One region of the Pristimantibacillus sp. Z349TD_6 genome, then DNA from elsewhere that is predicted to be linked to it. Evidence: riboswitches for the same ligand, from Rfam matches in the RefSeq annotation. Region 1 holds a riboswitch; each other region holds the start of a gene.
The links. A riboswitch is a leader RNA that binds a small molecule or an ion and turns the genes downstream of it on or off. The one in region 1 is predicted to bind cyclic di-GMP.

Region 1 (3,285 bases):
GTATTCAAAACGAATACAGGCGAGGTCTCTGTCAAAGCACGTGATATTGAAGTTTTGACAAAGTCGCTTCTTCCATTGCCTGATAAATATCATGGCTTGAAAGACGTAGAGCTTCGTTATCGTCAGCGTTATGTTGACCTTATCGTGAATCCCGACGTCCAACAAACCTTTATTACTCGTTCCAAAATCATTCAATCCATGCGTCGCTACCTAGATTCCCGCGGTTATCTAGAAGTAGAAACACCAACTCTGCATTCCATTGCAGGCGGTGCTGCAGCGCGTCCTTTCGAAACGCATCATAATGCGCTGGACATGCAGCTCTACATGCGTATTGCAATCGAGCTTCATTTGAAGCGACTGATTGTAGGCGGATTGGAGAAAGTATATGAGATCGGCCGTGTATACCGGAATGAGGGGATTTCGACTCGCCACAATCCAGAGTTTACAATGATTGAGCTTTACGAGGCTTATGCTGATTACAAGGATATTATGGCATTGACAGAGAATGTCATCGCACATATTGCGCAAGAGGTTCTTGGAACAACAAAAATCACTTATCAAGGCCAAGAGATTGATTTGACACCTCAGTGGCGCCGTGTCAGCATGGTTGAGCTTGTCAAAGAAACGACGGGCGTAGATTTCGGCGTGGAAATGAGCGACGAGGAAGCCCATCGTTTGGCGAAAGAACACAAAGTTGCCGTTGATCCGCATATGACTTTTGGTCATATTCTCAACGCTTTCTTTGAACAGTTCGGTGAGCACACGCTTATTCAGCCAACCTTTGTTACAGGACATCCGGTTGCTATCTCGCCGCTTGCTAAGAAGAGCGAAGCAGATCCACGCTTCACCGATCGCTTTGAGCTATTCATCGTAGCACGTGAGCATGCTAATGCATTTACGGAGCTTAACGATCCGATTGATCAGCGTGAGCGTTTCGAGTCGCAGCTTGTTGAGCGTGAGCATGGAAATGACGAGGCGCATGAGATGGATGAAGACTTTATCCGCGCTCTGGAATACGGCATGCCGCCAACAGGCGGACTAGGAATCGGTATCGACCGATTGATCATGCTTCTAACAGATGCTCCATCTATTCGTGATGTACTGTTGTTCCCTCATATGAGAGATCAGCGTTCTGCTGAATAAGAAAAAGACAAGGGACCGTATGGCTTTTAGCAGCCAACGGTTCTTTTTTTTCTAATATCGAGAATTTGCAACAACAATCCTTAAAAACATTCAAATTATGATTGATATTGTAGTGCAATCTATTGATTTGCTAGATTCATATGGTAGAATAGAACTAATAAAGCGCTACACGATAACGGCAAACCTATCGAAAGGTAGGGACGCAAAGCTAAAGGGCCTTCCGTATGATGGCAGCCAGCTACCGAATGAACAGGCTTTTTTTTGTTTGTATAGGGGAAATTCATCACATAGCGCTTCACACGATAATGGCAAACCTATCGAAAGGTAGGGACGCAAAGCTAAAGGGCCTTCCGTAAGATGGCAGCCAGCTACCGAAGGGAGTATATTCATGCGTAAATTTATGTTAGTCATCGCAGCTTTTGTTCTTTTTGCATCCATCCATGTAACGGTCGTTCAGGCAAATGAAGCGGACTCTTCTGATTGGCTCAATACGGGGAATTTAGATAAAGGTGTTGTCTCCGTACAATATGAAGTGAACACTAAAGTGAAAACGAAGCTTATGATCGCAAAAGGCGCATCAAATTATACATATAATCTAACTGGCGGAAAAACAGCTGAGAAGTTTCCGTTGCAGCTTGGCAATGGTGAATACACGATATCCGTTCTTGAGAATACAACAGGCAACAAATACAAACTGGCGAAGAAAGAAACCGTGACGCTTGATTTGAAAGACAACAAGGTTTTGTACTTGAATTCTATCCAGAATATTGACTGGTCGAATGCGAGCAGCGCCATCGTCAAGGCAAAAGAATTAGCCAGCAATAAAAAAACGGATATGGAGAAAGTAAAGGCAATCTACGAATATATTATTACGAATGTAAGTTATGATAATCAATTAGCTGCTAATCTGTCAGTTGATTACCTCCCCAATATTGATCGCACCTTTAAATCGAGAAAGGATATCTGCTACGGATACGCTTCATTATTTGCGGCAATGCTGCGGAGCGTGGATATTCCTACGAAGCTCTTGATGGGACAATCTACTTATGTGGATGTTTATCATGCTTGGAATGAAGTGTACTTGGATGGGAAATGGGTTACGATTGATACGACAGTTGATGCAGGTCTAAAGAAGGGCAAGAAAAAGTATGAGCTTATCAAGGATGCAGCTCAATATACTGTTACAAAAACATATTAGAAGTCATACGAGCTTGCGAAAATCGCACAGCTCGTTTTTTTATGTCTTTCTTCAATATAGGTGAGGAGGAAGCGAAGCAACGATTACGTAATTAGAAGGCAAATAGGAGTATTGAAAACTTTTTCGTAAATAATGAAAAAAACACTTGCAATGCTATATACGCCTATGATATATTATCTAGGTCGCCAACGAGATACACGGACGACAAGAGAGAAAAGATTGCTCTTTGAAAACTGAACAACGAGTAATAACTGCCTCGCAAATCCTTCGGGATAAGCGAAAAAAGCGATAAAAAAGTAATGAGCAAGTCAAACACCAATTTGGAGAGTTTGATCCTGGCTCAGGACGAACGCTGGCGGCGTGCCTAATACATGCAAGTCGAGCGGAGTTGATGAGGTGCTTGCACCTCTGATACTTAGCGGCGGACGGGTGAGTAACACGTGGGTAACCTGCCTATAAGACTGGGATAACATTCGGAAACGAATGCTAATACCGGATACGCGATATGGTCGCATGACTGAATCGGGAAAGATGGAGCAATCTATCACTTATAGATGGACCCGCGGCGCATTAGCTAGTTGGTGAGGTAACGGCTCACCAAGGCGACGATGCGTAGCCGACCTGAGAGGGTGATCGGCCACACTGGGACTGAGACACGGCCCAGACTCCTACGGGAGGCAGCAGTAGGGAATCTTCCGCAATGGACGAAAGTCTGACGGAGCAACGCCGCGTGAGTGATGAAGGTTTTCGGATCGTAAAGCTCTGTTGCCAGGGAAGAATGCTTGGGAGAGTAACTGCTCCCAAGGTGACGGTACCTGAGAAGAAAGCCCCGGCTAACTACGTGCCAGCAGCCGCGGTAATACGTAGGGGGCAAGCGTTGTCCGGAATTATTGGGCGTAAAGCGCGCGCAGGCGGCCTTGTAAGTCTGTTGTTTAAACTTGGGG
Region 2 (3,285 bases), 1.2 Mb from region 1:
AGGCCTAAGCTCTGCCACCGTTTATGCTGCATACAGGCTTCGCGAAGCACCCATTCTCCTATCGATACAATAAGCCCCGTTTCCTCTGCGATCGGTATAAATTCAGACGGAGCAACCAATCCCCAATCCGGATGATTCCAGCGCAGCAGTGCTTCAACACCAACAATTTCCATCGTTTGCGAATGTACGCGAGGCATGTAATGAAGGAACAGCTCTCCTCTTTCCTGCGCTTTACGCAAATCATTGCTGAGTGAAAACAATTTGAATGATTGCACATTTAAAGAAGCGGAATAGCACTGTGATTGGTTGCTGCCTCTGGACTTCGCATGATAAAGAGCCGCATTCGCATTTTTCATCAACTGCTCCACCGAGCTCCCATCGCCAGGCGATTGACTGATTCCAATACTTGCGGTTACATTCAGCTCATATCCTTCTATCAAAAATTGCTCATTAATAAGCCTAATAATAGTAGCTGCCATATCCTTGATTTCGTTTTGCTGCTTTACATCAGCTATAATAATTGCAAATTCGTCTCCGCCAAGTCGGAATACGGTTTGGCCATCACGTAAGTTGCTCATCAATCGGAAGGCGATTTGTTTCAGCAGCTCATCCCCAATCGGATGCCCCAGCGTATCATTTACATATTTGAAACGATCTACGTCAATCAGCATGATCGCCAGCCTTTGCTTAAAATACTCGCTTACCCTTAGCTGCTTATCTAGCTGGTCTTCAAACATTCTGCGATTTGGCATCTCCGTTAAATAATCGTGGTAAGCCAAATATTGATTTAATTCCTCAGCCTTGCTCCGATCCGTAACATCAAGGACTACGCCAACGATCGCCTGCTCACCCATATTTGACACTTGATTATAGTGCACTTCGCAATGAATAATCGTCCCATCTTGTTTAATGGCTCTGTGGCAGAAATTAGATAAAGAATGACCCTCCTGCAACTTCGTTAGCTGATTAATGACGGCTTCACGATCTGACGGATGGATCGTCTGTATAATATCCATACCGATCAAAGAGTCATAACCGAACATTTTATTGAGCTGATCGTTTGAATAAACGAAGTTGTTTTTTTGCGCGACAAAAATACCGACAATGGATTGTTCAACAATACTGCGGTATTTTAATTCGGTCTCAGTCAACGATTGCTCAATCATTTTTTGCTGCGTAATATCCTTGGCAATGCCGTAGACGCCGATAAGCTTTTTATTAATAATGATTGGAATATTGGTCACATTAAATTCGACCGTTTGCCCTGTTCTCGTAATGCCTGTCGTATCATAGTTTTGAGGATTCAGCGTCTTGACCGTTTGCTCAAAATATTGAATCGTTTTATCCAGTGCTGCGGCATCTACAAATTTATGAAAACTATCATTTATAATTTCCTCTTTCGTATATCCAAACACTTGCTCAAGCACAGAATTGCATGACAAAAAACGCCCTTGTGCGTCTAAAGAAAAGACCGCGTCAGGATTGTTTTCAAATATCGATTTATAAAGCTGCTCTTCTAGTGTGAGGCGATGCTGTATTTTTTTATTTTCCGTTACATCCTGAATCATGCCTATCGTCAACAATATCTCGTTTTCGGCATTCCGTATGAACGTAATGTTTTCCACCACATATCTAACTTCACCGTTCTGACGAACGATTCTGTACTCGGAAACGCTTTCCTTTTTTGATTCAATGGCAAGGTGGAACTGCTCATTAACGCGCTGACGATCTTCGGGATGTACAAACTCAAAAAATTGTTCAATCGTCATCGAGAAATCAGATTTCATACCATATATTTCGAACATTTGATTCGACCAGGATGCTTCTCTGCGAATATGGTCAAACTCCCAGTAACCTAAATTGGCTAACTTTTGAACAATATTAAAACTACCAACATTAACATTTCCATTAAAACGTTTAATCATTTGTTTCATTGCTAAATATCCCCTCTTATTCATAACGTAGGCGGTAACCTGAAGTTTTTAAGGAGAGGATATAGGTATGTTATCACTCATCCTTTTGGCAACCCAGCCACCTTTGGAAATTTCCTTTAGGCCTGTTGGCTTTGCGTCATTGTCTTTCGACAACTTTGCTTTTTACTAGGACTTTTTACATATACCAGTATTCCATATTATTCCGATATATACCATAACCAATTTCATAATAGGTCGAATGATGTAGAAAAACCTCCCATTTTGGGAGGTATGGTATATTGATGTTTTACAATCTAGGATCGATTTCCTTCTCTTTGGCAACCTCAAACAAAAGATTCGCAACAGCCGCTTGATATCCATCGTTTTCTGGGGCAATTTCAGCAAAAGGAATCGCCAGCATATGCTGTCCTAGCCGGTACTCGTTAAATGATGTACGAAGCTTTTGCGTAATATTTTTTTGCTTGATGAGCTTATTGTACTTGTGCGGAAATCTATAATCATAACCGTAAATAATAGACATGTATTCCTTATTGCGCACTTTCATATAGGGAACCGTGTACGGCTGAAGCATCTCGGGCTTAATCACGACACCTTCCATATGATTGTCTACCGTAAGCGTGTAGAAATATTTTTCTGCAAGCTCATAGCTCTCCGCATCAGACAGCACAAGCGTGAGGAATGGATCGTCAGAGAGGAATCGATACATCTCAGAGGTTTTCCACGCTGGCAGCTGCTCGCTTCCGTCTACGTATACGATTTTGAGCAGCGAAAATGGCTTGTATTCAAGTTCCCCTGCCTCGGCATACAGCTCCAGCTGCCTCTTATACGTTTCATATGCTTGGATATGCTCGTCAATTGGCCTATTTTTCTCAAGAACAGAATGAACATGCTTAAAGTTTTGATAGACGGCTAGGCCATATTTCTCATTAATAGCCCCTTTGCTAAGGTGAAACTGATCCTTTTCAAAACCGCTTTCCTTGAAATCATACGCAAGCTTTCCGAACGCTTCCTCGAATCCATTTGCCTTCAGAAAAGCAAGCTCTGTCTCAAGCCCCTTCTCAATTGGCTTAAACTGCTTTTCAATGAGACCTTCTCCCAGCGCCTCCCATGGCAAAAGCTCGCCATCGAGCAGGAGCATCGATATATCATTTTCCTTCATGTAGCGTCCGAATCTTTGCAGCAGTCGCTCATAAACAGCGGTCAGGTCAACCTTATTTATTTTGTACCCATTGCGGCTCACTGCAAAACATTGCTCGATATCTGCATGCAAATAAACATTGCAGCGTGATCCCATGTATTTGGGCTGCAGAACGACCTCTTTAACACCGCGCTCCACAAAATAGTTCAGCCC
Region 3 (3,285 bases), 1.9 Mb from region 1:
TTTGATCCATCTCATTTTTTTCAACAACGTAGCGTAATATGGAATGGCAGCTCCCCACGAAATTGACAAATTGCCTCTGCCTCCATTAAGCAGCACACCTACACCTTGCTCCTCTGCTTTCTCGAACATCCCTTTTATCCAAAAAGAGTTCTCAAAAAACTTATATGGCATTTCGTTTATATCTAGAAAGCCATCGATTTCAGAGTAAGAGTCACGCCCACGGAAATCCAAGTAGTGCTCTTCAATACCTCCAACATGCTCCACGGTGGATTCAATAAGAGGTCTCTCATTAGTAATCATTGATTTGTGTGTATAATCAACAAAGTCGCTTGTCGGTACGTAGCTGAACGTGTACAGACTTTTATTTTGCGGTTGCAGTGTCTTTGAAGCAAAGCCAACAATAGAGCCTGAATCCAAACCGCCGCTAAGCTGTGCTCCAACATTACGATGTGTCCGCAGCCTTGAAGTAACTGCTTGTTGAAACACATCCTGAAACGCCTCAACGTATTCATCATTTGATTTAAATCGTACGACTTCATCTGATCTGAGTTGATGATATCTTGCAAGAGTAACTCGCCCTGCAGTTATCGTTATCGTATGAGATGGAGGGATCTGCTCAATATTTCGATAGGCCGTCTTGGATGCATCCGCAACGTCAACCATGCCAGAAATAGCTAGAAACTCAGCAAGCCATTGTTCATTTAACAACCTCTCCTTGCCCAATAACGTAAGTAAGGGTTCAATTGTTGTACAAAAGGCAACACGCTCATTATTTCGATGATAATAGAGCGTACGACCTCCGGAGAAGTCTCTTGCACCAAACAGCTTCTGTCTTCTACAATCCCAGATTAGGAAGGCGTAATCACCAGCTAAATAAATAGGTGTTCTATCCCCCCATTTATCATAAGCTAATAAAATTAGCTCGCTATCGGTCATATTTCTTCTTAATTGCTGCTCTACTTCGAGTCGGTTGAATAATTCTATGCGGTTATCAATAATTGCATCCGCAGTTATAACAAGCCCTCGTTCATCATCCAAAAAAGGATTACGTTCATTGATCGACTCTGGTGTAATCCATTGATTATGACAACCTAAAAATATATTATCGGCATGCCAAGCTTGAGCTGTATTGCATGGAAACTGAGATAATGCCTCCATTAAAGCATCGCCCTGCTGCCATGCCAAACTTTGCTTGCCGGTATGAAACACTCCTGCGATGGCGCTCATCGTGGCCTCCGGGTGGATATAGAATTTGTTTTATTTACGTACTTATTTCAAAAACAAAACCTTTACTTTGCAGTTCTTTATAAAGAACATATTTGAATATTACACCTGAAATAAACCTTTGTCAATGACTTTTCTACGATAAATTGCAAAAAATTCATAACTTTTGTTCTTTATTAAAAACAAATTGTCGATTACTTTCTTACATTAGTAACTTACATTAAAAACATTTTCTGAAAGTCAATATCGTGGTTTAATAAATAAAAAAATAACCACTCATTATTAAAATAAGTGGTTTTAATGTTTAAATAAAAAAATAAGTGCGTTATAGCTAACAACCTTTCGTAATTAAGAATAATTCGTTATAATAGAAATAGTCTACAACGATGTGATAACGGAGGAATTTGTTATGATTGGAGAACGCATTCAACTGCTGCGCAAGAGAAAGGGCCTATCCCTTACAGAGTTATCCCAACGGGCGGGCGTCGCTAAATCTTATTTAAGCTCCATTGAACGAGGGCTCCAGCAAAATCCTTCGATTCAATTCCTCGAAAAGGTAGGCGCCGTATTGAATGTGACGGTTGAAGATTTTTTGAATACCGATGAAAAAAATGATCGCAAACCCGACAATTTAGACAACGAGTGGGCTGATTTAGTAAGAGAAGCTATGGCTTCCGGTGTGAGCAAAGATCAATTTAAAGAGTTTCTAGAATTTAATAAATGGAAAATTAAGCGCGAATAGCGCTTTTTCCACTTTTATACAGCTGTTACTTGTACATCATTATCCTTACTTTCTTCAAGACAAAGCAATACTTTCCTTACTTCATCCTTGCTGAATCCCAAAGAACGTGCTTTCATGATTAATGTTACCCATTCCATATCCAATTCCTGAATATCTTCTGCTTTAGCTAGTACCATTTTCCCATGTCCCCCATTCATTTCAGGACGGTTGCACCACTGACTCCATGCGTTTAAGGTGCCCAGATACTAAACGCATTTCAACGTCTCCCATGCTTGTCATTCGTTTATAGATGTATTATAAATCACCACAAGTGCGCATACTGTCGCTTCATGTCTCACAAAAATGATAGATAATTACATTTTTTGTCGAATTTATTTAAGTAATGTTAAATGGAGCGATAAATAGGAAAGAGCTACCAACCGATATAGAAAACAGACCTAATTGTGTTTAATTATTTCACAGCTTTAAATTAAGATGTCAATTCTTTAATGGAATCTCTAGTGGTCTCTTCCTCATAACCATTTGGATTTAAATATTGCCAGCGCCATGAGTCTGCACACATCTCCTCTATCCCAAGTGTCGCAACCCAATTCAACTCCGCGTTTGCAAGCATCGTATTAGCATAACAAATGGCAATATCTCCTGGTCTACGATCTGTAAATGAATATGGAATACTTCGTCCCGATACCTTCTCGAATGCAGTAATCATCTCTAATACACTATACCCACGCCCAGTTCCGAGATTAAATATATCCACACCTGATTTGTTCATGATTTTTTCTAGTGCACATAAATGTCCTCTCGCTAGATCCACGACATGAATATAATCCCTTACGCCTGTGCCGTCTATGGTTGGATAATCATCTCCAAAAATATTAACTTTTTTAAGCCTGCCTACAGCTACCTGAGATATGTATGGCATAAGGTTATTTGGAATACCATTAGGATTCTCGCCAATTCTTCCACTTTTATGTGCACCAATTGGGTTAAAGTATCGTAAAATTGAAATCCCCCATTGCTCGTTAGACTCCGCTAAATCCTGCAAAATTTGTTCTAGCATGAGCTTTGTTCTTCCGTAAGGATTCGTTGCTCCAAGCGAAGAACTTTCTTCAATCGGCACATGTTCCGGTCGACCATATACCGTTGCAGAGGAGCTGAATACAAGCTTATGAACACCATACTTCTTCATAACCTCACACAGGATTAAGGTGCTTGTAATATTAGTGTGATAATATGACAGTGGCAATTGTACAGATTCACCTACCGCCTTCAATCCTGCAAAGTGAATAACTGCATCAATAGTATGTCTGGTGAAAACA

Region 2: another riboswitch for cyclic di-GMP. It lies ahead of AC0VYE_RS05450 (sensor domain-containing protein); the one in region 1 lies ahead of AC0VYE_RS00470 (transglutaminase-like domain-containing protein).
Region 3: another riboswitch for cyclic di-GMP. It lies ahead of AC0VYE_RS08640 (anti-repressor SinI family protein); the one in region 1 lies ahead of AC0VYE_RS00470 (transglutaminase-like domain-containing protein).

What each region holds. Positions count from the first base shown of each region.
Region 1 covers NZ_CM149662.1:94,044-97,328, forward strand. Annotated here, with positions in the region: gene lysS (lysine--tRNA ligase) at 1-1,143, shown strand, start outside; cyclic di-GMP riboswitch class I at 1,311-1,389, shown strand; cyclic di-GMP riboswitch class I at 1,441-1,519, shown strand; gene AC0VYE_RS00470 (transglutaminase-like domain-containing protein) at 1,532-2,341, shown strand; rRNA gene AC0VYE_RS00475 (16S ribosomal RNA) at 2,659-3,285, shown strand, end outside.
Region 2 covers NZ_CM149662.1:1,272,665-1,275,949, reverse strand. Annotated here, with positions in the region: gene AC0VYE_RS05450 (sensor domain-containing protein) at 1-1,934, opposite strand, end outside; cyclic di-GMP riboswitch class I at 2,019-2,104, opposite strand; gene AC0VYE_RS05445 (metallophosphoesterase) at 2,221-3,285, opposite strand, start outside.
Region 3 covers NZ_CM149662.1:2,007,181-2,010,465, reverse strand. Annotated here, with positions in the region: gene AC0VYE_RS08650 (lasso peptide isopeptide bond-forming cyclase) at 1-1,227, opposite strand, end outside; gene AC0VYE_RS08645 (helix-turn-helix domain-containing protein) at 1,634-1,966, shown strand; gene AC0VYE_RS08640 (anti-repressor SinI family protein) at 1,981-2,142, opposite strand; cyclic di-GMP riboswitch class II at 2,159-2,242, opposite strand; gene galE (UDP-glucose 4-epimerase GalE) at 2,436-3,285, opposite strand, start outside.